Regions from separate parts of the Micromonospora humida genome, predicted to be linked through region 1. Evidence: riboswitches for the same ligand, from Rfam matches in the RefSeq annotation. Region 1 holds a riboswitch; the other holds the start of a gene.
The links. A riboswitch is a leader RNA that binds a small molecule or an ion and turns the genes downstream of it on or off. The one in region 1 is predicted to bind thiamine pyrophosphate.
Positions count from the first base shown of each region.

Region 2: linked by a shared signal. The riboswitch ahead of thiE (thiamine phosphate synthase) and the one ahead of JQX11_RS19030 (ECF transporter S component) in region 1 are both predicted to bind thiamine pyrophosphate.

Region 1 covers NZ_JAFEUC010000009.1:70,463-80,225, forward strand. Annotated here, with positions in the region: gene JQX11_RS18990 (DUF4097 family beta strand repeat-containing protein) at 1-367, opposite strand, end outside; gene recO (DNA repair protein RecO) at 470-1,372, shown strand; gene JQX11_RS19000 (isoprenyl transferase) at 1,405-2,181, shown strand; gene JQX11_RS19005 (hypothetical protein) at 2,253-2,438, shown strand; gene gnd (NADP-dependent phosphogluconate dehydrogenase) at 2,528-3,973, opposite strand; gene JQX11_RS19015 (hypothetical protein) at 4,360-4,611, shown strand; gene JQX11_RS19020 (energy-coupling factor transporter transmembrane component T family protein) at 4,762-5,562, opposite strand; gene JQX11_RS19025 (ABC transporter ATP-binding protein) at 5,609-7,036, opposite strand; gene JQX11_RS19030 (ECF transporter S component) at 7,070-7,660, opposite strand; TPP riboswitch at 7,736-7,841, opposite strand; gene JQX11_RS19035 (alpha/beta fold hydrolase) at 7,953-8,786, shown strand; gene JQX11_RS19040 (DUF6328 family protein) at 8,910-9,413, shown strand; gene JQX11_RS19045 (hypothetical protein) at 9,511-9,678, opposite strand.
Region 2 covers NZ_JAFEUC010000004.1:311,690-321,452, forward strand. Annotated here, with positions in the region: gene JQX11_RS11120 (ThuA domain-containing protein) at 1-4,991, opposite strand, end outside; TPP riboswitch at 5,330-5,439, shown strand; gene thiE (thiamine phosphate synthase) at 5,434-6,060, shown strand; gene thiO (glycine oxidase ThiO) at 6,054-7,124, shown strand; gene thiS (sulfur carrier protein ThiS) at 7,135-7,335, shown strand; gene JQX11_RS11140 (thiazole synthase) at 7,341-8,111, shown strand; gene JQX11_RS11145 (thiamine phosphate synthase) at 8,108-8,731, shown strand; gene thiD (bifunctional hydroxymethylpyrimidine kinase/phosphomethylpyrimidine kinase) at 8,728-9,516, shown strand; gene thiC (phosphomethylpyrimidine synthase ThiC) at 9,534-9,763, shown strand, end outside.

The DNA.
Region 1 (9,763 bases):
CCAGCTCGACGTCGCCGGAGCCGGTCTCGCCCTGCACCCGCACCCCGGGCGGGGCGGTCACCTCGTACGACACCGAGCAGCGGGGGCCGCAGCCGGTGTCCAGCACCAGCTCGTCGCCGGTGATCTGGTACGTGGTGTCGGGCTGGTCACCCTGGTAGCGGAGCACCCGCTTGACGCGTACCCCGGTGGCCGGGCCGGTGGCCCGCACCACGACGTCCCCGGAACCGGGCCGGACGGTGATCCGGGCGATCGTCGCCGTCTCGGTGGTGTCGAAGTCCAGCCGCCGGAACGCCAGTGTGTCGCACCCGGTGGCGAGGATGAGGGCGGCGGTCGCGCCCAGGGCGACCACGCTGCGGGGAAGTGCCATGACCAGCAACCTACGACCGCCGCACCCCGGCGCACATCCGGGGCGCGGCGCCCACCCACCCCGATCCGACCCTGATTTCCCACCCCGAGAGAGAATGACCCGATGGCCGGGTACCGCCGACAGCTCTACCGCGACGACGCGGTGGTGCTGCGTGTGCAGAAGCTGGGCGAGTCCGACCGGATCATCACGCTGCTGACCCGCCGGCACGGCCGGCTGCGCGCGGTGGCCCGGGGGGTACGCCGTACCACCAGCAAGTTCGGTGCCCGGCTGGAACCGTTCGGGCACATCGACCTCCAACTCGCCGGGGACCCGAAGGGCAACACCGGCAGCTCGCTGCACAGCGTCAGCCAGGTCGAGGGCATCGACCTGTACGGCCGGCGCTTCCTCGGGGACTACCCCCGGTACACGGCGGCGAGCGCGATCGCGGAGACGGCCGAACGCCTCACCCCCGTCGAGCGGGAACCGTCGCTGCGGCTGTTCCAGCTCACCCTCGGCGCGCTCAAGGCGCTGTCGCTGGGGGAGCACGCCACCACGCTGGTGCTCGACGCCTACCTGCTGCGCGGGATGAGCCTCGCCGGGTGGGCGCCGGCACTGACCGCCTGTGCGGTCTGCGGCACCCCGGGGCGGCACCGGGCGTTCTCCGTACCGGCAGGTGGCGCGGTCTGCCCGGACTGCCGGCCGCCCGGCGCGGCCCACCCCGCGCCGGCCACCATCGACCTGATGTCCGCCCTCACCAGCGGCGACTGGCAGGTCGCCGACGCCACCGCCACCGGGGTACGCCGGGAGTGCAGCGGCCTGGTCGCGGCGCACCTGCAGTGGCACCTGGAACGCGCGCTACGCTCGCTGCCGCTGGTCGACCGGGGCGGTGCGCCGGACACCGGCCCGGTGGGCGGTGTACCGGTGGGTGGTGGCGGGCCGGCCGGGGACGACGGCGGTGCGCCGGGTGGCCGGGTGGTGCCGCCCCGGGTCGGTGTGGAGGGTGTGGACAGGGAGATGACCGAGTGATCCGATCGTTGAGGTCCGGCCGGCGGGAGCCGGTGCCACCGACCCCGCACCCGTCGGGGGCACGTCCACCGGCGTTGCCCGCCGAGGCGCTGCCGAAGCACGTCGCGGTGGTGATGGACGGCAACGGCCGCTGGGCCAAGGAGCGCGGTCTGCCCCGCACCAAGGGCCACGAGCAGGGCGAGTTCAGCCTCTTCGACACCGTGGAGGGGGCGATCGAGCTGGGCGTGCCCTACCTGTCGGCGTACGCCTTCTCCACCGAGAACTGGCGGCGCTCGCCGGACGAGGTCCGCTTCCTGATGGGCTTCAACCGGGACGTCATCCGCCGCCGCCGCGACCAACTGGTCGACCTGGGGGTGCGGGTGGTCTGGTCGGGGCGGGCGGGCCGGCTGTGGAAGAGCGTCATCTCCGAGTTGCAGACCGCCGAGGAGATGTCCCGGGGCAACTCGACGCTGACCCTCCAGTTCTGCGTCAACTACGGCGGCCAAGCCGAGATCGCCGACGCCGCCGCCGCGATCGCCCGGGAGGTGGCTGCCGGTCGGCTCGACCCGGACAAGGTCACCGAGAAGACCGTGGCGAAGTACCTCTACCACCCGGAGGTCCCCGAGGTCGACCTCTTCCTGCGCCCCTCCGGCGAGGAACGGATCTCCAACTTCATGCTCTGGCAGTCGGCGTACGCGGAGCTGGTGTTCCTGGACACCCTCTGGCCGGACTTCGACCGCCGCCACCTGTGGTACGCCTGCGAGCTGTACGCCCAGCGGGACCGCCGGTTCGGTGGCGCGCTGCCCAACCCGGTCGCCCCGCCGCGCTGACCGGACCACGGTTGGTGATCTCACCGTCGGGGTATCCCCTGGTGAGCGGCCAATCGCGGAGGTGAGCACTCATGATTCAGAAGCGGATCGCACAGTGGGCGGTCATGGCGGTCGCCGTGCCGCTGGCCGCGGCGGGCGCCCGCCGGTTGAGCCACATCCTGGAGGCCCGTCGCGGCCCCAGCGGGGTGAGCCGGATGCTGAGCCGGGGTGCCGACGTGCTGCGCCCGCAGAAGGCCCGCCGTCGGCGGTTCTGGTGACCGCCGGCTGGCCGCACGCACCCCGCTGACCATCCCGCCGCCCGGCGGCCGGTGCGGTGTCGACACCGCACCGGCCACCGACGGGTCGGTCAGCCGGCCACTTCGGAGCGGTCGGCGGTCGCCCACAGGGTGTGGAACGCGCCCTCCCGGTCGATCCGGTGGTAGGTGTGCGCGCCGAAGTTGTCCCGCAGGCCCTGGATCAGGGCCGCCGGCAACCGCTCCGCGCGCAGCGCGTCGAAGTAGGCGAGCGACGAGGAGAAGGCGGGGGTGGGCACACCGGCCCGCGCCGAGTCCGCCACCACCCGACGCCAGCTCGGCACGCCGTCGCTCACCGCGTCGGCGAAGTACGGCGCGACCAGCAGCGTCGGCAGCTCCGGCTGCGAGTCGTACGCCTCCCGGATGCGGTCGAGGAAGCGCGCCCGGATGATGCAGCCGCCCCGCCAGATGGTGGCGGTGCCACCCAGGTCGATGTCCCAGTGGTACTCGCGGCTGCCGGCCCGGATCTGGTCGAAGCCCTGCGCGTACGCGACGATCTTGCTGGCCAGCAGTGCCCGGCGGACGTCCTCGACGAACGCGTCCCGGTCCTCGACCTGCCACTTCTCGCCCGCGTCGCCGAACGTGCGGCGGGCCGCCTCGCGCTGACCGGCGTGCCCGGACAGCGACCGGGCGAAGGTCGCCTCGGCGATGCCGGTGATCGGGATGCCCAGGTCGAGGGCGATCTGCACCGTCCAGCGGCCGGTGCCCTTCTGCTCGGCCTGGTCGAGCACCACGTCGACGAACGCCTTGCCGGTGGCGGCGTCGGTGTGCGCCAGCACGTCGGCGGTGATCTCGATGAGGAACGACTCCAGCTCGCCGGTGTTCCACTCCCGGAAGATCTCCGCGATCTCCGCCGGGGTCGCCCCCAGCCCGGCCCGCAGCAGGTCGTACGCCTCGGCGATGAGCTGCATGTCGGCGTACTCGATGCCGTTGTGGACCATCTTGACGAAGTGGCCCGCGCCGTCGGGGCCGACGTGCTGGCAGCAGGGGACGCCGTCCACCTGCGCGGCGATCTTCTCGAACATCGGCCCGAGCTTCTGGTAGGACTCCGCCGAGCCGCCCGGCATGATGCTCGGCCCGAGCAACGCGCCCTCCTCGCCACCGGAGACGCCGGTGCCGACGAAGTGCAGCCCGTGCTCGCGCAGCGTCTCCTCCCGGCGGCGGGTGTCGGCGAAGTGGGCGTTGCCGGCGTCGACGACGATGTCGCCCTCCTCCAGCAGCGGCACCAGCTCGTCGATGACGGCGTCGGTGGGGGCGCCCGCCTTGACCATGACGATCACCGCGCGGGGCCGCTCCAGCGAGCCGACGAAGTCGGCCAGGGACTCCGACGGCACGAAGGTGCCCTCGTCGCCGTGCTCGGCGACCAGGCTGCGGGTGCGCTCCGGGGAGCGGTTGTGCACCGCCACGGTGAACCCGTTCCGGGCCAGGTTGCGGGCCAGGTTGCGACCCATCACCGCCAGCCCGGTCACGCCGATCTGCGCCGTCGCCTGTTGCGTCATGTCGTACCCGCCACCTCTCACGTCACCTGTGTGCTGTGAACCTATCGCGCGCCCGCGAGGGCCGGCAGCCGCCGTCCACCCAGTGTCACAGGGTGGTCGCGTACGCCCGGCGGGGGTCGCCGCCGTCGACGCGACGGGGTCGGAAAAGCGGGTGCGCCGGGTGCGGGGGTGGGTTAGCGTGACGGCATGCGCATCTGACGCCCTTCTCTCCAGAGCCGACCCACCGCCGTGGCCGTGGGTCCGCGTGCTCGGGCGTCCGCGTTTCCCACTCCTCCCCGCAGGGGGATGACCCGTGGCCGGTCGTCCGGAGCCGATCCCGTCCGTCGACCGCCCGCCCGCCGTCCGCGTGGCAGGGTGGCCCTCCGCACCTCGTCAGGAGGCAGCGTATGCCCGCCAAGCGCAGTCCGAAGAAGTCCCGTCGTCCCGTACCGTCCCCGGTGGAGGTGGACCCGACGGCGCTCGCGGCACTCACCGTGACGCCCGCGCACCCGGTTCCCCTCGCCGTCGCGTCGTCCCACCCGGACGCCGCCGCCCGGCCGACGCCGCCCCCACCGCCGTCGCGGTCGGGTCGGTCGGTCCGGGCCGGCTCCACCACCGCCCAGGGCCAGAACCGGCGGTACGCCTTCCGCCGCAGCTGACCCGCCCGGCGGGGGCCCGCCTCGGCCGAGGGCCCGCCTCGGCCGGGGGCCTGTTACGCCAGATCGCCGAAACAGCGGTATCCGAGCCCTCGGATACCGCTGTTTCGGCTCAATGGTGCCGGCGGCCTGCCGCTCGGCGGGCCGGGTGGGTCAGCCGATCAGGGGGCGGAAGGTGCCGAGGGCGACGCTGACCGCGAGGGCGCTGCCGGCCAGGGCGGCCGCTCCGGCGACGAGCAGCCAGTCGGCCGGGCGGAACACCTGGCGGCGGGCCACCGTACGCGGGGTGCCGGCGTCGAAGCCCCGGGCGTCCATCGCCACCGCCAGCCGGGTGCCGCGCCGGATCGCCCCCACCAGCAGGGCGAACGCCGTGGCGGCGAAGAGCCGCAGCCGGGCCAGCGGGTTGCGGCCGGCGTCCACCCCCCGGGCCCGGCGCGCCATGGTCAGCATCTGCCACTCCTGACCGAGCAGCGGCACCAGCCGGAACGCGGCCAGTGCGCCGATGGCGAAGCGGGCCGGGGCCTTCGCGTTCTGCACCAGCGCGTCGGCCAGGTCGGTCGGGTCGGTGGTGGCGAAGACGATCACCCCGGGCAGGGCGACCGCGAGCATCCGCAACACCAGTCCCAACGCGGTGACCAGCACTCCCGAGGTGACCAGCAGCGGTCCGGCCTCCCAGAGCACCCGGCCGGAACGGTCGGCGGCGAACAGCATCAGGGTGACCAGGATGCCGACGGCACCGGCCAGCAGGGGCAGGGCCCGCCGGGCCAGCACCCGGTAGCGGATGCCGAACAGCGGCAGCAGCGCCAGTTCCATGGCGATCGCCACCGCGGGCGCGACCGGGTCGAGGCTGGCCACCAGCAGGAACGAGAAGACCAGACCGGCCGCGAGCTTCGCCACCGGGTTGCGTCGGGCCAGCGGCGCACCGGGCGTCGCGACGGGTTCCAGGCCGATCACGACCGCCCCCACGCCGGTGGACGGGCGGTGCGGGGGAGCGGGGCGGTCACGGCTGCTTCCGGGCGGGGCGCAGGGTGACCGCCCGGTCGGCGAGCGCGGCGACGAAGTCCCCGTCGTGGGTGACGGTGACCACGCCGTGTCCGGCGTCGCGCAGGTCGGCGAGGAGGTCGACCAGTTCCCCCCAGGTGCGGCGGTCCTGGCCGAAGGTGGGTTCGTCGCAGATCAGCAGCCGGGGTGCGGTGGCCAGGGCGGTCGCCACGCTGAGCCGCCGGGCCTCCCCACCCGAGAGGGTGTACGGGTTGGCCCCGGCGAGCCGGGTCAGCCGCAGCCGCTCCAGCAACTCGTCCACGGTGGCCCGGACGGACGGTTCGGGGCGACCCGTCCGGCGCGGGCCGAGGGCCAGTTCGTCGCGGACGGTACGGGTGACGAACTGGTGCTCCGGGTCCTGGAAGACCGAACCGATCCGACCGGCCAGGGCGGGGGCCCGCCACCGGTGCGGGGGCGTACGGGTGTCCCCGCCGGCCAGTGCGGCGGTGGCGGTCAGCCGGCCGGCCCCGGGGCGGAGCAGGCCGCCGAGCAGCAGCGCGAGGGTGGACTTGCCGGCCCCGTTGGGGCCGAGGACGGCGAGCGCCTCGCCGGCGCGTACGGCAAGGTCGGTGGGGGCCAGCCGGGGCGGCAGGCCGAGCCGGTCGGCGGTGAGCAACTCCGCGCCTGGCGGCCCGGCGGCCCGCCGCGTCACCGTGGGGTGACCGGGCACCCATACCCCCTCGGCGGCGAGCGCGGCCCCGTGCGCGGCGAAGACCGCCTCCGGGGTCCCGTCGGCCCGGACCCCGCCACCGGGAGCCAGCACCACCACCCGGTCGACCAGGGGCAGGGCGTCGGCGACCCGGTGTTCGACCAGGACCAGGGTGGTGTCGGGGTCCAACGCGCCGGCCACCGCCGTGCGGACCAGGTCCGCGCCGGCCGGGTCGAGGTTGGCGGTCGGCTCGTCGAGCAGCAGCAGCCCCGGCCGCAGCGCCAGCACCCCGGCCAGGGCGAGCCGCTGCTGCTCGCCGCCGGACAACGCCGCGGTGGGCCGGTCCCGGTGGTACGGGAAACCGACCCGGCGCAGCGCCTCGTCCACCCGGGGCCAGATCTCGTCGCCGGGCACCCCCCGGTTCTCCAGGCCGAACGCGACGTCGTCGCCGCAACGGGCCATCACGAGCTGGGACTGCGGGTCCTGGAAGACGGTGCCGACCCGTTCGCGGGCCTTGGCCGGGTCGAGGCCGTCGATCTCGACGGTGCCCTCCTGCTCGCCGGAGTCCGCCGGCAGCAGCCCGGCCAGCGCGGCGAGCAGGGTGCTCTTGCCGGCCCCGGACGGCCCCAGCAGCAGCACCCGTTCCCCGTGGTCGATGCGCAGGTCGACCCCGCGTACCGCCCAGGCCCGCCGCCCCGCGTGCCGCCAGCCGAAGCCGGCCAGCCTCACCCCGGCCACACCGCCGACCCTTCCCCGCTCGCCACGGCAGCCTCAGACGAGGGTGCGGTCGCGGGCGGCGGGGAACCGGTCGAGCACCCCGGTCTCGGCAAGCGCCCGGGTCAGGTACCAGCCGCCGACACCGGCGACGACGGCGGCGCTGAGCACGGTCAGCGCCGCGTACGGCAGGCGGTAGCTGACCAGGGCGTACTTGGCGTTCCAGACGAAGAAGTCGAACAGGGCGGCGCTCAGCCCGGTCATCGCCCCGGCGAGCACCGCCACCGGCAGCCGGTACGCCCGGTAGCGGAACGCGGCGAAGGCCAGTTCCGCGCCGAGACCCTGGATCAGGCCCTGGACGATGGTGATGCCACCCCACTCCGCGCCGAGCAGCGCGGAGACGGTGGCGGCGACGGCCTCGCAGAACAGGGCCGCCCCCGGCTTGCGGATGACCAGGCCGCCGAGCACGGCCGGGACGAGCCAGACGCCGTACATCACGGCCTGGCTGGCCGGTGCGGCGGCGAAGACCGGGTCGGCGGCCTTCCAGACCAGGCCCCAGGCCCAGAAGATGACCCCGAAGGCCACGGCGATCACGGCGGCGACCACGATGTCGATGGTGCGCCACCGGTTGGTGGTGGTGTGCTGCATGTCGGTGCTCCCAGTCCAGCGATCGAACCAGGAGAAGACGCACGCCGCGCCCGGCGGCAGCCGGACGGCGGCGCGGCTGGAGGTCGACCGAACTCCCTGCGCTGGCATTACCCAGATCAGGTTCGAGGGTCTGCGGGCGGTGCCCGCACTCTCAGCGCTGTGCGCTCCCCTGTCGGATGTGAAGTTGTCTCGGCAGACGCTAGCACCGACCTGCGGCAACGGCCCAGCAGGTCATGGTTCCCGGCATTCGACGCCCGGTCGGGGGCCCGGCTCGCTGGGTAGTCTGACGATCATGCGGGTAGCGGCGCGGGGACTGACGTTCGACGTACGGGCCGGTGGCCCGGAGGGCGGCGACGTGGTGCTGCTGCTGCACGGCTTCCCCCAGCACGGTGGGGAGTGGGACGCGGTGGTGCCGGCCCTGCACGCCGCCGGGCTGCGCACGTACGCACCCGACCAGCGGGGTTACTCGCCCGGTGCCCGTCCCACGGAGGTGGCCGGCTATCGGCTGCCGGAGCTGGTCGCCGACGCGGTGGCGGTGCTGGACGCGCTGGGCGTCGACACCGCGCACGTGGTGGGGCACGACTGGGGCGCGGTCGTCGCCTGGGCGTTGGCCGCAGGGCACCCGGAGCGGGTGCGTACCCTCACCGCGGTCTCGGTGCCGCATCCGGCCGCCTTCGGGTACGCGCTGGCCACCGACCGCCGGCAGCGGGCGCGCTCGTCGTACATGGCGTTGTTCCGCCGGGCCGGCCTGGCGGAGAAGGTGCTGCTGGCCGGGCGGGGGGTGGTGCTGCGCCGGCTGCTGTCCGGCGTCGGCGACCCGGCCCGGGTGGCCGGGTACGCCGGGCCGCTGCGGACGCCCGGCGCGTTGACCGGGGCGTTGAACTGGTACCGGGCGATGTCGGGTCGGGACATGAAGGCGGTCGGTCCGGTGGGCGTGCCGACCAGCTACGTGTGGAGTGACCGGGACGTGGCGATCGGACGGGCCGCCGCGCAGGCGTGCGTCCGGCACGTGTCGGGGGACTACCGGTTCGTGGTGCTCTCCGGGGTGACCCACTGGATTCCCGACGAGGCGCCGGGCCCGCTGGCCGAGGCGATCCTGGCCCGGGTGCGCGGGTCGGCCCGATGATGTCGGCGCAGCGGCCCGATCGGGGTTCGTGAATCGGTTTCGGGCGGTTGTGGATCGGGCACAGGCGTTGCTGCCGACGGGGGGTGCCCCCGTCGGTCGTACCGTCTGAACCGGAGGTAACGCGTGTCGAAGGAATCCGAGAAGCAGCGATGGCAACGCAACTTCGCCGATCTGCTCCAGGAACTGCGGGTCGCCCAGACCGGCGTGCAGATCCTCTTCGCCTTCCTGCTGACCCTGCCGTTCAGTAACGGGTTCACCCGGACCAGCGAGTTCCAGCGGGACGTCTACATCCTGGCCCTGCTGTCCGCCGCCGCGGCCACCGCGATGATCATTTCGCCGGTCGCCTTCCACCGGGCGCTGTTCCGCCAGGGCCGCAAGCCGGAACTGGTCCGCTTCGCGCACCGGATGGCCTCCGCTGGCCTGGCCTTCATGCTGGTCGCGATGGTGAGCGCGGTCCTGCTGATCGCCGACTTCGTGCTCGACACCGGCATCGCCGTGGTGCTCACCGTGATCACCGGCCTGTGGTTCCTGACCTTCTGGGTGATCCTGCCGTTCGCCCGACGCAACTGGGGCGACGACGACATCGACGACGACGATGACGACCCGGTGGTGCTGAACGGCGACTGATCCCGCCCGCGGGTGGTGCGACGAGTGCGGTGGGCCGGGGGCCCATCCGGGCGACGGCGGCCCGGGTGGGCCCCCGGCACCGCTGCCGGCCGGTGGGTCAGCGGGCGATGGCCCAGGCCAGCACGGCCGCCAGGATGAGCCCGTTGAGCAGCGCCAGCACCAGGTACGCCTGCGGCGGGATCTTGCGTCCGCGCCGGACGAAGCTGACCAGCACGGCGGCGTACGCCAGCAGCAGCACGGCGATCACGATCAGGAAGTAGAGCACCGCACCACCCTAGACGAGCCGGTCGTGGTGCCCGACGACCGAGCGCGACCGCCCGCGGCCCGGTGCGGCGTCGCCTGGCGTGCCG
Region 2 (9,763 bases), on a different contig from region 1:
CCGTCGTCGTTGGCCGGGGCGAACGACGCCGAGCTGACCGGCGCGGTGGCGTCGATCTTCACGGCGACCTTCTTCGTCGCCTCCACGTTGCCGGCCGCGTCGGTCGAGCGGAACCGCACCTCGTGGGTGCCGTCCCCGGTGACCTGCACCGGCTCGGTGTACGCGGTCCACGTGGTGGCCCCGTCGAGCTGGTACTCGGTGCTCGCCACCCCGCTACCGCCGGCCTCGTCGGCCGCCGCCAGCGTCACGGTGACCGGGCCGGTGTACCAGCCCTCGGTCGGGGTGCCGGAGACGGTGGCCGTGGTCACCGGGGCGGTCGTGTCGGCCGCCTTGGTGGAGAGCCGGAAGTAGTCGAACGAGGCCGTCTTCGAGGTGGCCGCGTTCGCGCCGAGGGTGAACAGACCGATCTTCGGGGTGGCCCCGACGGCGGTGTTCGTCACCGTCTCGAACGTGGTCCACTCCTGCCCGTCCGCCGAGTAGGACGCGGTGAAGGTGTCACCGGCCCGGGCGAGGCGCAGGTACCACACCCCCGAGGTCAGGTTGGAGACCTGGGGCTGCGGGTTCTGCGTCACCCCGGCGAGTTCGCCACGGAACTCGATCCGCCGGGAGACCGCCTGCCCGGCCTGGTTGTCCACGATGTAGTCCAACTTGACGTAGTTGTCGTCGTCGGCGTGGACGATCAGACCGGCCTGCTGGTACTGCTCGGCCAGCGCGCTGCCGTCGACCTTCGTCTCCAGGGTCCAGTCGCCGCTCGGCGCGGTCTGGAGGATGAAGTTCGTCGGCCCGGTGTTGCTGGTGCCGTAGATGTCACCCTTCGGCACGTCGATCTTCAGTGCGCCGTCGGCCACCCGGTAGGCGGCCGGGTCCTCCCGGAGCACCGCGTTCCACCGGCACTTGTCGAGCGTGGTGCCGGTGAACTCGTCCGACGGGCTGACCGGGCCGGCCGGGGCGTCCGGCGAGACCAGGAACGAGTCGAACACCGCGTCCACCACCGGGGCGGTGGTGCCGCCGTTGAGGGCGAGCAGACCGATCCGCGGGTTGGTGATGCCGGCCAGCGCGGCGGACCGGCCGACCGGGGTGAACGTGGCACCGTCGGTCGAGAACTGCGCGGTCAGGTTGGTGCCGTCGCTGATCAGCCGCAGCCAGATGGTGTCACCGGCCGGGGCGGCCACGGCGTCGGCCGCGTCGTTGCGCGGAGTCCCGGCGGTCTCCCGGATGAACTCCACCTTGCGCGACCCGCCGTAGAGCAGGTCCACCTTGGCGTAGTTGTCGTCGTCGCCGTAGATCAGCAGGCCGGCCTGCTGGTAGTCGGCGGTGACGGGCACGGTGACCTTCGTGGTGGCCTGCCAGGCCCCGCTGGGTGCGGGCTGGAGCACCAGGTTGGTCGCGTCGTTGCGGGAGCCGTACAGGTCACCGGAGGAGGTGGGCAGCCGCAGCGACCCGCCGGAGACCGAGTAGAGCTGGTTCTCCCGGACCACCGTCCAGCGGTCCTTGTCCAGGGTGTTGCCGGTGAACTCGTCCGACCGCGCCCCGAGGCAGGAGTTGTTCGGCGCGTCCACCTTGACCGGGACGGTCGCGTAGGACTTCGCGCCCCGGCTGTCCGTCACCGTCAGGGTGGCGGTGAAGGTGCCCGGGGTGGTGTAGGTGTGGGTGGCGTTCAGGGTCGTCGCCGTCCCGCCGTCACCGAAGTCCCAGGCGTACGTCAGCGGGGTGTCACCCTCGGTGTCGGTGGCCGTGCCGGTGAAGGTCACGGTGACCGGCGCGGTGCCGGTCGCCGGGGTGGCGGTGGCCGTCACCTGCGGCGGCGCGTTGTCGGTCACGCCCCGTCCGATGAAGTCCATCCAGTTGACGTTGAACAGCGAACCGGTGCCACCGGCGGGGTCCTTGGCGACGAAGTACAGCGCGCCCTCGGCACCGGCCGTCACCGGCGCGGTCACGTCGACGAACTGCTGCCAGCCGCCCGTGCCGGGCACGGTGGCGGTGGCCACGACCGGACCGTCGACGGCACCGGCGTGCACGTCGATCCGACCGCCCTGGACCTCGGAGGCCACCCGGAACCGGATCTGCTCGACCCCGGTCAGGTTGGCCGGGACGAGCGACCACCAGTCGCCGTCCTCGATGAAGCCGATGTTCTGGCCGCCACCGGCGGGGTCGGTGGTGGTCTCCTTCTGCACGCCCGGGTCACCGCCGCCGGTGCTGCCCGGGGCCCGCCCGGTGGCCGTGAAGTACTCGGCCTGCTTGCGCTTGGGCTGGAGGATCTCGATCGCCCGGCCGGTCAGCGGGCCGGCGCCGCCGGTGCCGCCGTCGTCGGTGTAGGTGGCCTCGAAGACGGCGAAGACGTTCGCCTCCGCGCCGTGCCCGGACGCCAGCGAGGTCTGCACGGTGCCGGTGCAGCCGGTGTGCTGCTCCAGCGGGTGGGCGTGCTCGTCGTGGCCGAGCAGCACCTGCAGCTGCACCCGGTCACAGTCGACGGTGCCGTCCTCCGGGTCGGTCACCTTGATCGTGTACTTGACCTGGTCGCCCCACTCGAAGAAACCGCCGCTGGGCGGGAACTCGATGGTCACCGTCGGGGCGGTGTTGCCGACCGTCACCGGCACGTTCGCCACGGCGGTACGGCCCTTGGGGTTGGTGACGGTGAGCTGCGCGGTGTAGTCGCCGGCCGCGGTGTAGGTGTGGGTGGGGTTCGCCTCGGTGGAGGTCTGCCCGTCACCGAACTTCCACGCGTAGGTCAGCGTGCCGCCGTCCGGGTCACGGGACCCGGCGCTGGAGAACTTCACGGTCAGCGGTGCCGCCCCGGAGGTGGGGTCGGCGCTGGCCTCGGCGATGGGGGCGCGGTCACCTGCGGTGTAGTCGATCCGGTAGATCCCGGAGTCGTCGTTGTTGCCGCCGAAGCCGGTGCCCCACTCGATCATGTAGAGCGCGCCGTCCGGACCGAACTCGAAGTCCATCGGGCGGATCATCGGCATGCCGGTGAGCAGCTGGTTGATGTCGATCAGCGTCTTGCCGTCCGCGCTGACCTGCATCGTGTACATCTTCGACTGGTTCCACTCGCCGAGCAGCGCCTTGCCGTCGTAGTACGCCGGCCACTTGCGGCTCGACGTGCTGTCGGCGTCGTAGCGGTAGACCGGGCCACCCATCGGGGCGCCGCCGCCGCCGATCTCGGGGAAGCGCGGGTCGCCGGCGTAGCCGTAGTCCACGGTCGCCGCGATGGCCGGCGGCAGGTTGGTCAGGCCGGTGTTGTTGGGCGAGTCGTTGACCGGCGCGGCGCAGTCGAACTTCGCCCCGCTCGGCCCGGACGGGAAGGTGTAGTCGTTGTACGCCTTGTTGTTGCCGGTGCAGTACGGCCAGCCGTAGTTGCCGGCCGTGGCGACGATGTTCCACTCCACCAGGCCCTCGGGGCCACGGTTCGGGTTGGCCGCCGAGGCGTCCGGCCCGTAGTCGGCGACGTAGAGGGTGTCGGTCTTCTGGTCGACGCCGATCCGGAACGGGTTACGGAAGCCCATGCCGAAGATCTCCGGACGGGTCTTCGCGGTGCCCGGGGCGAACAGGTTGCCCGTCGGGACGGTGTAGGTGCCGTCGTCCTCCGGGTGGATCCGGATCACCTTGCCGCGCAGGTCGTTGGTGTTGCCGGCGCTGCGCTGCGCGTCGTAGTCCTGCCGGCCGGCCCGCTCGTCGATCGGCGTGAACGCGTTCGACTCGAACGGGTTGGTGTTGTCGCCGGTGGCGAGGTAGAGGTTGCCCTTCGAGTCGAAGGTCATGCTGCCGCCGGCGTGGCAGCAGGTGTTGCGCTGGGTGTCGACCTGGAGCACGACCTTCTCGGTGGCCTTGTCGATGGTGTCACCGTTGACGGTGAACCGGGACAGGTAGTTGCGCGGGGCGCCACCGGCCGGTGCGTAGTACAGGTAGATCCACTTGTTGGTGGTGAAGTCCGGGTCGAGGCGCAACCCGAGCAGGCCGTCCTCGTTGCCGGTGAACACGTCCAGCCGGGTCGCGGTGACCGTGTTGCCGGTGTCCGGCTTCACGATCTGCACCCGGCCGTCACGCTCGGCGTAGAACACCCGGCCGTCCGGAGCGATGTCCAGCTCCATCGGGTTGTTGGTGTTGCTGTCGAGGGTGATCTTCTCGAAGTTCGAGGTCTTGGTGGCGCCGCAGTCGGCGTTCTCGACCCCGGCCGCGGTGCGGATGCCGCCGAGCAGGTGGCTGAGGAACTCCGGCTCGGTGTACGACGCCTGGGTGTGGCCGCCGCCGGTGTACCAGGAGCGACCGCCGTCGTAGTCCTGGCACCAGGCGGTGGGGTGGTCGGCGCCCATCGCGCCGGCGCCCGGGCTGTAGGACTTCTCGTCCAGGCTGGCCAGCACGTGCACCTTGGAGCGGGGGTTGGTGCGGAAGTTGTACCACTCGTCGAACCGGGACCAGCGGGCCGGCAGGTCGGCCGTCGACGGGTGCGCGGGGTCCTCGACCTTGACGGTGGCCTGCTGGTTGGCCGGGTGGCCGGAGAAGTACGCGCCGACCAGGTTGCCGTACCAGGCCCAGTCGTACTCGGTGTCCGAGGCGGCGTGCACGCCGGCGTAGCCGCCGCCGGCCTTGATGTAGCGCTCGAACGCGGCCTGCTGGGTGGCGTCGAGCACGTCACCGGTGGTGGAGAGCCAGATCACCGCCTGGTATTTCGCCAGGTTGGTGTCGTTGAAGGCGGCTCCGTCCTCGGTGGTGTCGACGGTGAACCCGTTGTCGGTGCCGAGCTTCTGGATCGCGGCGATGCCGGCCGGGATGGCGTCGTGCCGGAATCCGGCGGTCTTGGAGAAGACCAGGACCGAGAAGGGTTCGGCGGCGGCTGCTGCCGCCGGTGCCGGTGCGGCCTGTGGCAGGGCCGACGCGGCGGGAGCGGCCTGGGCGGCGGTGCCGCCGATCAGGCCGCTGGCGAGTAGGGAGAGGGCCAGTAGACCGGCACCCAGTGGGCCGCGACGTGCGCGGCGATGGCGGGATGGAGACACTCCATGCTCCTTTTGTCCGTGCTGGACAGTGGTGGGGGCATGGGGACGACTCGCCGCAGACCGTCCCCGGTCGGATCGGTGTGGGCCCGCCGAGGTCCGCACCAGTGGCGATCAGGTGCGGGCCACGCCGAGGCTCCGCACCGGAATAATGTCGATCGGTTGAACAAATTAGCGCCGCTGGATTGGTTTCCGGCAAGGCATGAGCATGTAACGATTCGGTATCGGCGACTCGCTTTTCCGGCCTTATGTGGATACAAGCCGACAACCGTATGCATCGATAGTCCTGGATCAATCTAACACCCCTTGGCGGATCAGCGGATCTGTCGTACGGTCACAGACACGTGACCCACGGGAGCCCGGTACACCGGGCTGAGAGGGGGGCTGAGAGCCCCCGACCGTAGAACCTGATCCGGGTAATGCCGGCGCAGGGAGGAGAGTTGCCGTGCCGTCCCTCGGCCGACTGCATCTGATCACCGACACCCGCCCCGGGTGCGACCCGCTCGCCGTCGTACGGGCCGCCCTCCCGGTGGCCCGCGCCGACCTCGTCGTCCAGGTACGGGTCGACGACGACACCACCGACCGGCAGGCGTACGACCTGGCCCGACGGGTACGCGCGCTCTGCGTGCCGTACGGGGCGACCTGCCTGGTCAACGACCGGCTGCACGTCGCCCTCGCGGTGGACGCCCACGGCGGCCACGTCGGCGCGGACGACCTACCCGTCGCGGCGGCCCGCCGGGTCCTCGGCCCCGCCGCCGTGCTCGGCGCGACCGCCCGGGAACCGGGTACCGCCGCCCGGGCCGTCGCCGCCGGGGCCAGCTACCTGGGCGTCGGCCCGTGCCACCCCACCGCCACCAAGACCGGCCTGCCCGACCCGATCGGCCCGGCCGGCATCCGCGCCGTCGCCGCGGCCGTCGACGTGCCGGTGATCGCCATCGGCGGGGTCACCGCCGCCACGGTGCCGGCGCTGCGGGCCGCCGGGGCCCACGGGGTGGCGGTGGTCGGGGCGCTGTCCGCCGCCGCCGACCCGGGCCGGGCCACCGCCGAACTGATCGCGGCACTGACGTGCTGACCCGGCCCGACGTCGCCATCGTGGGCGCGGGGCCGGTCGGGTTGGCGATCGCCTGGCGCTGCGCCACCCGGGGCCTGCGGGTGGCCGTGCACGACCCGGCCCCCGGCTCCGGCGCGTCCCGGGTCGCCGCCGGGATGCTCGCCCCGGTCGCCGAGGCGTACTTCGGGGAACGGGAGCTGACCGGGCTGCTCACCGCGTCCGCCGCCCGCTGGCCGGGTTTCGCCGCCGAACTGACCGAAGCCACCGGAACGGAGTTCGGCTACCGCACCGACGGCACCCTCGTCGTCGGGCTGACCGGGGACGACCTGGCCGAGGCACGCCGGCTCTGGTCGTACCAGCAGGGGTTGGGGCTGCCGATCAGCGCGCTGCGGCCGTCGCAGCTACGGGAGCGCGAACCGGCGCTGACCCCCCGGCTGCGCGGCGGCGCGGTCGCCCCCGGCGACCACCAGGTCGACCCGCGCCGGCTGGTCGACGCGTTGCGGGTCGCCGCCGGACAGGCCGGCGCGACCCTGCTGCCCGGCGCGGTGACCCGACTGGCCGAGGTGGACGCGCCCGTCGTCGTGGTCGCCGCCGGCTGCGGCGCCGCCGCGCTGACCGGGCTGCCGGTCCGCCCGGTCAAGGGTCAGGTGCTGCGGCTGCGCGCGCCCGACCACCGCCCGCCCGGCTTCCGGCACGTCATCCGGGGGTACGCCGACGGCGAGTCGGTCTACCTCGTCCCCCGCGACGACGGCGAGGTGGTGCTCGGGGCGACCGTCGAGGAACGCACCGACACCGAGGTGACCACCGGGGCGGTGCTGCGGCTGCTGCGGGCCGCCGTCGACCTCGTCCCCGAACTCGCCGAGTACGCGCTGACCGAGGCGACCGCCGGGCTGCGCCCCGGCACCCCGGACAACGCGCCGATCCTCGGCCCGCTGCCCGGCCGGCCCGGCGTACTCGCCGCCACCGGCCACCACCGGCACGGCATCGTGCTCACCCCGGTCACCGCCGACCTGATCACCGACCTGATCGTCACCGGTCAGCCGGACCCCCTGCTCACCCCCTTCACCGCCGACCGGTTCCACTGAGGAGGAAGACGTGCGACTGATCGTCAACGGCGTCGGACGCGAGCTGACCGGCGGCACGACCGTCGCGGACCTGGTCGCCACGGTCACCGGGCAGCGGCGCGGCCTCGCCGTCGCGGTCAACGGCGAGGTGGTCCCCCGGGGCGGCTGGCCGGCGACCGTGCTGCGCGACGGCGACCGGGTCGAGGTGCTCAGCGCCGCCCAGGGCGGGTGACCCGGATGCCCCTCACCATCGCCGGACGGACCCTCACCTCCCGGCTCATCCTCGGCACCGGCGGCGCGGCCAACCTGCACGTGCTGGAACAGGCGATCCGGGCCTCCGGAACCGGACTGGTCACCCTCGCCCTGCGCCGCGTCGACACCGCCCCCGGCACCGCCGGTGGCCTGCTCGACCTGCTCGACCGGTGCGCGGTGCGGCTGCTGCCCAACACCGCCGGCTGCTACACCGCCGCCGAAGCGGTCAAGGTGGCCCGGCTGGCCCGGGAGGCGTTCGACACCGACTGGGTCAAGCTGGAGGTGATCGGCGACGAACGCACCCTGCTCCCCGACGGGGTGGAGCTGCTGCGGGCCGCCGAGGAACTCGTCGCCGACGGGTTCGTCGTGCTGCCGTACACCTCCGACGACCCGGTGCTGGCCCGCCGGCTGGCCGACGTCGGCTGCGCGGCGGTGATGCCGGCCGGTGCGCCGATCGGTTCCGGACTGGGCATCACCAACCCGCACCACATCCGGCTGATCCGGCAGAGCGTCGACGTGCCGGTGATCCTCGACGCCGGGATCGGCACCGCCTCCGACGCGGCGCTCGCCATGGAACTGGGCTGCGACGGGGTGCTGCTGGCCAGCGCCGTCACCCGGGCCGCCGACCCGACGGCGATGGCCACCGCCATGCGGTACGGCGTACGGGCCGGGCGGCTCGCGTACACCGCCGGGCGGATCCCCCGCCGCTTCCACGCCCTCGCCTCCACCCCCGACGACGGAAGACCCGACCTGTGACCCCGCGCGGGGTGGTGCTGCTGACCGACCGGCTGGTGGCGCGTGGCGACCTCGTCGACGTGGTCGCGGGGGCGGTACGCGGTGGCGTGCGGTGGGTGGTGCTGCGGGAGAAGGACCTGCCCCGCGCCGAACGGGCCGCCCTCGCCGTCGACCTGCGGGCCGTCCTGACGCAGGCCGGCGGCACCCTGATCGTGGCCGGCCCCGACCCGCTGGACGGGGACGCCGTCCACCTGCCCGCCGCCGGACCGTACCCGCCGCCGGCCGTCGGGCTGGTCGGCCGGTCCTGCCACGCCGCGGCGGAGCTGGCCCGACTCGGCACCGAGGACTACGTGACGCTCTCCCCGGTCTGGCCCACCCGCAGCAAACCCGGTTACGGCCCACCGCTGCGCCCGGACAAGCTGCGCGACCTGATCCGGCGCAGCCCGGTGCCCGTGCTCGCCCTGGGCGGGATCGAGACACCGGAGCAGGTGACGGCCTGTGTCGACGCGGGCGCGGTCGGGGTGGCGGTGCTCGGGGCGGTCATGCGGGCCGCCGACCCGACCGCGGTCGCGGCGACCCTCACCAGGGTCTTCGCCACCCGCACCCCGATCACCGACGCGTCGCCCGAGGAGACGACATGACACCGACGACAGTGCTCACCATCGCCGGTTCCGATTCCGGCGGCGGCGCCGGCATCCAGGCCGACCTGAAGGTGTTCGCCGCCCTCGGCGCGTACGGGACCAGCGTGCTGACCGCCGTCACCGCGCAGAACACCCGGGGCGTGGACGCCGTGCTGCCGCTGCCGCCGCGCACCGTCACCGAGCAGCTCGACAGCGTGCTCGGCGACTTCGCGGTCCGGGCGGTGAAGACCGGGATGCTCGGCACCCCGGCGGTCGCCGACGCGGTGGCCGAGGCGGCGAAGGCGGGCCGGCTGCCGCACCTCGTCGTCGACCCGGTGCTCGTCGCCACCAGCGGACACCGGCTCGGTGTGGTGGCGGCGGTCGAGCGGCTGCTGCCGTACGCCCGGGTGGCGACGCCGAACTGCGCGGAGGCCGCCGCCCTCACCGGACGCCCGGTGACCACGGTCGAGGAGATGGTCGCCGCGGCGCAGGCCCTGGCGGCCGGCGGCCCCGAGTACGTGGTGGTCACCGGCGGCGACGTCGACGCGGCGGGCGAGTCGGTCGACGTGCTGGCCGGCGGTGCGACGACCACCCTGCTGCGCGCCCCCCGGGTGGACACCCGGCACAGCCACGGCACCGGCTGTTCGTTCTCGGCGGCGATCGCCGTCCGGCTGGCCGCCGGCGACCCGGTGCCGGTCGCGGTCGCCACCGCCAAGGAGTACGTCACCCGCGCGCTGACCGGCGCGCGGGGTTGGGAACTGGGCGCGGGACGCGGCCCGCTCGACCACTTCGGCTGGTCCCGATGACCATCAGGGAGGCTGTCATGCAGGCACGTCGCAAGGTCTACGTCGAGGGGTCCCGGCCGGACGTCCGGGTGCCGTTCGCCGAGGTGGAGCTGGCCGGGGACAACCCGCCGCTGCGCCTCTACGACACGTCGGGCCCCGGCTCGGATCCGGAGGTGGGGCTGCCGCCGCTGCGCGGGCCGTGGATCGCCGAGCGGGGTGACGTCGCGCCGGTCCGGGGCGCGGGCACCCCGCTGGCCGGCGTCGACGC